One region of the Streptomyces sp. NPDC020490 genome, then DNA from elsewhere that is predicted to be linked to it. Evidence: riboswitches for the same ligand, from Rfam matches in the RefSeq annotation. Region 1 holds a riboswitch; the other holds the start of a gene.

The links. A riboswitch is a leader RNA that binds a small molecule or an ion and turns the genes downstream of it on or off. The one in region 1 is predicted to bind glycine.
Region 2: it holds a riboswitch for glycine, as region 1 does, so the genes downstream of both, gcvP (aminomethyl-transferring glycine dehydrogenase) here and gcvT (glycine cleavage system aminomethyltransferase GcvT) in region 1, are expected to answer to the same signal.

Annotation. Positions count from the first base shown of each region.
Region 1 covers NZ_JBIRUY010000020.1:68,011-71,214, forward strand. Annotated here, with positions in the region: gene gcvH (glycine cleavage system protein GcvH) at 1-50, opposite strand, end outside; gene gcvT (glycine cleavage system aminomethyltransferase GcvT) at 184-1,302, opposite strand; glycine riboswitch at 1,488-1,621, opposite strand; gene ACH4ZX_RS21490 (AAA family ATPase) at 1,800-2,468, shown strand.
Region 2 covers NZ_JBIRUY010000050.1:9,790-12,993, forward strand. Annotated here, with positions in the region: gene ACH4ZX_RS36265 (DNA polymerase IV) at 1-638, shown strand, start outside; gene ACH4ZX_RS36270 (PRC-barrel domain-containing protein) at 554-931, opposite strand; glycine riboswitch at 1,040-1,135, shown strand; gene gcvP (aminomethyl-transferring glycine dehydrogenase) at 1,314-3,204, shown strand, end outside.

The DNA.
Region 1 (3,204 bases):
GACAGCCACTCGTGCTCCTTGCTGTAACGCAGCTGCTGCGGGTTGCTCATGGCCTGAATTCTCCTGTACGCGGGGAACTGCTGGTGAGTGGGGGACTGCGAAGAACGTGCGTGAGCAGGCGCGATGTGCGCCGTGTCACGCGCGTGCGGCTACGACGGTGGCACTCGCGCGGTTACGACGGTGTCACTTCTGCCGCTTGTAGAAGGGCAGCGCCACGACCTCGTACGGTTCGTGGGTGCCCCGGATGTCCACACCGACCCCGGGGGTGCCCGGCGCCGCGTGCGCGGCGTCCACGTACGCCATGGCGATCGGCTTGCCCAGCGTGGGGGAGGGGGCGCCGGAGGTGACCTCGCCGATCACCTCGCCGCCGGTGACGACCGGGTAACCGGCGCGCGGGACGCGGCGGCCCTCGGCGACCAGGCCGACGAGGACCCGCGGCGGCTCGGCGGCGGCGCGGTCGGCGGCCTCCTGAAGGGCCGCCCGCCCCACGAAGTCGCCCTCCTTGCCGAACTTCACGACCCGGCCGAGCCCGGCGTCGAAGGGCGTCACCGACGTGCTCAGCTCGTGCCCGTACAGCGGCATGCCGGCCTCCAGGCGCAGCGTGTCGCGGCAGGACAGGCCGCAGGGGACCAGTCCGGCGGGCGCGCCCGCCTCGGTCAGCGCCTGCCACACCTTCTCCGCGTCGGACGGGGCGACGAACAGCTCGAAGCCGTCCTCACCGGTGTAGCCGGTGCGCGCGATCAGGGCCGGCACGCCCGCGACCGTGCCGGGCAGGCCCGCGTAGTACTTCAGACCGTCGAGGTCGGCGTCCGTGAGGGACTTCAGGATGCCGGGGGACTCGGGGCCCTGGACGGCGATCAGCGCGTAGGCGTCCCGGTCGTCGCGGACCTCGGCGTCGAAGCCGGCGGAGCGCTCGATCAGGGCGTCCAGCACGACCTGGGCGTTGGAGGCGTTGGCCACGACCAGGTAGTCGGTCTCGGCCAGCCGGTAGACGATCAGGTCGTCGAGGATGCCGCCGTCCTCGCGGCAGATCATGGTGTAGCGGGCCCGGCCCGTCCGCACGCCGCCGATGTCGCCCACCAGGGCGTGGTCGAGCAGGGCGGCGGCCTGCGGGCCGGTGACGGCGATCTCGCCCATGTGGGAGAGGTCGAACAGGCCCGCCCGGGTGCGTACGGCGTTGTGCTCGTCGCGCTCGGAGCCGTAGCGCAGCGGCATGTCCCAGCCGGCGAAGTCGGTCATCGTCGCGCCGAGCGAGCGGTGCAGGGCGTCGAGGGCTGTGTGACGGAGTTCGGTACTGCTCATCGGGCGGTCGTCTCCCAGGGCGATGGGGGTCCCCCCATGCGAGCGAAGCCGAGCATGGGGGAAGCGAGGTCGTTCCTCCCCATCTGTCATCGGAACCTGAGAGGTTCGCCATGACCAGGGACGGGATCACGGCTTGCACCTTGGGTGGAGCCGCTGGTGGACAGCGGCCCGCTTTTCAGATGTGCCTCGCCCGCGCGGTAACGGTGCCTGAGAGATTCAAGGGAGGGACTTGCTCCTTCGGCGTCCCGGTGAGGCGCACGTGGCGACGCGAAACATGGCGACGCGTACGTGCTGCCGGGAACTCTCCCGCGCGGATTCAAACGGCCGGTATGCAGTTGGCGGGCACATCATCGCACGCCTCGCCGGATGGTGGGCGGTCGGCTACTTGTGACAGGCCTGTGGCCGTAAACGTATCGAACCGGGAGACAGTGTGGATTACCTTCTTTTTACATTCGGTGGGGAGAAGTTCTCTGACCCCCGCAGGGAGGACGATCACGGTGACAAGGCCCACGGCGTATGCGACGACCTCGGCTCTCGCGCTGCCCGACCAGCCCGCGGCTCCGGCCCGCGAGCGGTACGCTGCCCGGCCCGCGCCGGTCGTCCGCGACCTGCGCGAGCGGTCCGGCCGCAGCCCGCACGCCCTGCTGTTCGGTTCCCGCGACGTCGTCGTGGTCACCGGACTGCCCGGCAGCGGCAAGTCCACTCTGATGAAGCGGGCGGTGGTGGGCGTCCGCATCGACTCCCAGGACGCCCGCGACCGCTGGGAGCGCCGCATGCCCCGCTTCCTGCCCTACGCCGTCTACCGCCCCCTGGTCCGCTTCGCCCACTACGCGGGACTGCGCCGCGCCCTGCGCTCCGGCGAGGGCGTCGTCGTGCACGACTGCGGCACGCAGGCGTGGGTGCGCGGCTGGCTCTCCCGGGAGGCCCGCCGCCGCGGCGGCACCCTCCACCTGCTCCTGCTCGACGTCGCGCCCCAGGCCGCGCTGGAGGGCCAGCGCGAGCGGGGCCGCGGCGTCTCCCGCTACGCCTTCGCCCGGCACCGCGCGGCCGTGTCCCGCCTGCTCCGCTCGGTGGAGCGCGGCGATCTGCCCGACGGCTGCGGCTCGGCGATCCTCCTGGACCGCCCCGCCTCCGGCGTCCTCCGCAGAATCGCCTTCACCGGCTGACCACCGCCCCGGCCACCCGCCGCGCCCGGTCACCCGCCGCGGCGTGTGCGTCCGCCGCCGGACGCCACCCGCCGCGGTGCGGTGCGCACGCCCACCGCACCGCGCACCACCGCACCGCGCACCACGGCACCGCGCACCATGTCGTGCGCCCACCCGGCATCACGCGCCCGGCCCCTTCGGCGGTGTCGCCGAACCGGAGCGTTCGGTGACTCGGCCGGCTCCCGGGGCTCAGGGACGGATTCGGCCGGTCTCGCGGCCGGCCCCGGCGGCATGGCGACCGGCCTCCGGCCGTGCTGCCGGACCACCTCCGGCCGGCCCGGAAGGCAAGCACGGGCCGACTGCCGGACCGCCGGCAGCGGCACGCCACTGGCCTCCACCGTCCCGGCACCAGTTCCCCGCAGTCCTGCGGGCGGCCTCGGGCGGTGTGGCCGACGGCTTTCCCGGAGCGCTGCGACCGGCCGGCCGGACCTGCGGGACCGGCCTCCGCCGGCATGGCGACCGGCCTCCGGACGTCGCCGGACCGTCCCCGGCCGACCGGGGGTGCGTGCTCGGGTGGGTTGCCGGGCCGACGGCATCGGCATGCAACCGGTCCCGTCGGTTTCGCGGCCGGTCTCCGGCGGTACTGCCGGGCCGCCCCCGCCCGACCGGGGCGCGAGCACGGGTGGGTTGCCGGGCAGTCGGCAACCGCGACCGCCCGCACCGGCATCGCACCACCCGTCGGCGCCGGTATCGCACC
Region 2 (3,204 bases), on a different contig from region 1:
GGCGGCTCCGCGCGGCCGGGCTGTCCGGGCGGACCATCGTGCTGAAGGTCCGGCGCTACGACTTCTCCACGCTGACCCGTTCGGAGACGCTGCGGGGGCCGACCGACGACCCCGCGGTCGTGCGGGAGGCCGCCGCGCGGTTGCTGGAGTCGGTGGACACCACGGGGGGTGTGCGGCTGCTGGGGGTGGGGGTGAGCGGCCTGGCCGACTACACGCAGGAGGACCTGTTCGCGCAGGCTGCCGGGGAGCGGGAGCGGGAGCGGGAGAGCGGGCATACGGATGAGCCCGAGGAGCTGCCGGCGGAGCGGCAGACGGCTCCGGCGGAGCGGCGGTGGCCCGCGGGGCACGACGTACGGCATGCCGAGTTCGGGCACGGGTGGGTGCAGGGGAGCGGGCTCGGACGGGTGACCGTGCGGTTCGAGACGCCCGGCTCGCAGCCCGGGCGGGTGCGGACGTTCCGGGTCGACGACCCCGACCTGGAGCCGGCCGATCCGCTGCCGCTGGTGCCACTGATATCGGAGGGACCACAGGAACAGGGGGCCGGGGAGTCGGCCTATGCCTCGTCCGAGCCCGCCAGCCTGCCGAAGTCGTGCTCGGCGTCGTCGAAGGCGGACGGCGGGGCGACGTCCAGGCCGTAGTGGTGGTAGAGCTGCAGTTCCTGCTCGGGGGAGAGGTGGCGGCCGACGCCGAAGTCGGGGGCGTCCTTGATCAGGGAGCGGTCGAAGGGGACGTGCAGGGCGCCCTCCACCAGTTCGCTGGGCTCCAGTGGGACGAAGGCGTCCCGGGAGAACAGTCCGGTGCGTATGGCGGCCCACTCCGGCATGCCGGTCGCGTCGTCGAGGTAGACCTCGTCGACGGTGCCGATCTTGGTGCCGTTGCGGTCGAACGCCTTGCGGCCGATCAGGTTGCGCGGATCGATGTCGGTCTGCACGGGCCCTCCTCCTGGTCGCGTTCGTCATCACTACGAAAGAGCACAACGCGGTGGGCGGCCACTCGAAGGCCGGGGTGTCGTGCCCGCTGGTACGCTGGCAACGGCTGCTGACCCCGTGCGGGAGAGTCCTCCGGACATCACCGGAGGCGCCGAAGGAGCAAATCCTCCCCGGAATCTCTCAGGCTCACGTACCGCACGGACGAGGTCACTCTGGAAAGCAGAGCGGGTGTCGCGACGGCCTCCGCTCTCACCGACGGTGCAAGCCGCAAGCCCTCGGGCGGCCCGGTGAAGCTCTCAGGTTGAGATGACAGAGGGGGAGGCCGTCCGGGTACCCGCGCCGTGGTGCCCCTCGAAGGTCGCGCAAGACCAGGAGGCCTCCGCAATGACCGCCCACCGCATTCCGCTCTCCGAGCTCGAGCAGGGCATCCCCTTCGAACAGCGCCACATCGGGCCCGATCAGGAAGCGCGGGCGAAGATGCTCGCCCAGGTCGGGTACGGCTCGCTGGACGAGCTCACCGCCGCCGCGGTGCCGGATGTGATCAAGAACGCCGACGCCCTCGACCTGCCGGGCGCGCGCACCGAGGCGGAGGTGCTCGCCGAGCTGCGGTCGCTCGCCGAGCGCAACCAGGTGCTCGACTCCATGATCGGGCTCGGGTACTACGGCACCTTCACCCCGCCCGTCATCCTGCGCAACGTGCTGGAGAACCCGGCCTGGTACACCGCCTACACGCCCTACCAGCCGGAGATCTCCCAGGGCCGCCTCGAGGCCCTGCTGAACTTCCAGACGATGGTCGCCGACCTCACCGGCCTGCCGACCTCCGGCGCCTCGCTGCTCGACGAGGGCACGGCGGCCGCCGAGGCCGTGGCGCTGTCCCGGCGCATGGGGAAGAACAAGAAGGGCCTCTTCCTCGTCGACGCCGACGCGCTGCCGCAGACCATCGCCGTGATCGAGACCCGCGCCGAGCCGACGGGCGTCGAGGTCGTCGTGGCCGACCTCAGCGACGGCATCCCCGCCGAGGTCGCCGCGCGCGAGATCAACGGCGTGCTCATCCAGTACCCCGGCGCCTCCGGCGCCGTACGCGACATCAAGCCGGTCATCGACCAGGCACACGAGTTGGGCGCGCTGGTCACCGTGGCCGCCGACCTGCTCGCGCTGACGCTGCTGAAGTCGCCCGGCGAACTCGGCGCGGACATCGCGGTCGGCACGACCCAGCGGTTCGGCGTGCCCATGGGCTTCGGCGGGCCGCACGCCGGCTACATGGCGGTGCACGAGAAGTTCGCCCGCAGCCTGCCCGGGCGTCTGGTGGGCGTCTCCGTCGACGCCGACGGGCACAAGGCCTACCGGCTCGCGCTGCAGACGCGTGAGCAGCACATCCGCCGGGAGAAGGCCACCAGCAACATCTGCACCGCCCAGGTGCTGCTCGCCGTGATGGCCGGCATGTACGCCGTCTACCACGGTCCCGAGGGGCTGAAGGGCATCGCCCGGCGCACCCACCGGTACGCCGCGATCCTCGCCGAGGGCCTCCGGGCCGGCGGGGTCGAGGTCGTGCACGGCGCCTACTTCGACACCCTGACCGTCCGCGTCCCGGCGAAGGCCGGCGAGGTCGTCGCCGCCGCGCGGCGAGGCGGGGTCAACCTGCACCTCGTCGACGCCGACCACGTCCTGGTCGCCTGCGACGAGACCACCACGCGGGCGCAGCTGGGCGCCGTATGGGCGGCTTTCGGCGTCGAGGGCGACGTCGGGGCGCTGGACGCGGCGGCCGGGGACGCGCTGCCGGAGGCGCTGCTGCGCACCGACGGCTACCTCAACCACCCCGTCTTCCACCAGTACCGCTCCGAGACCGCCATGCTGCGCTACCTGCGCCGCCTGGCCGACCGTGACTACGCGCTCGACCGCGGCATGATCCCGCTGGGCTCCTGCACGATGAAGCTCAACGCGACCACGGAGATGGAGCCGATCACCTGGCCCGAGTTCGGGCAGCTGCACCCCTTCGTGCCCGTGGAGCAGGCGCAGGGCTACCTCACCCTCATCCACGAGCTGGAGGAACGTCTCGCCGAGGTCACCGGCTACGACAAGGTGTCCCTCCAGCCCAACGCCGGGTCGCAGGGCGAGCTGGCCGGTCTGCTCGCCGTGCGCGGCTACCACCGCGCCAACGGCGACGAGCAGCGCACGGTCTGCCTGATCCCGTCCTCCGCGCACGGCACCAACGCCGCGAGCGCCGCGATGGCCGGCATGAAGGTCGTCGTCGTGAAGACCGCCGAGGACGGCGAGA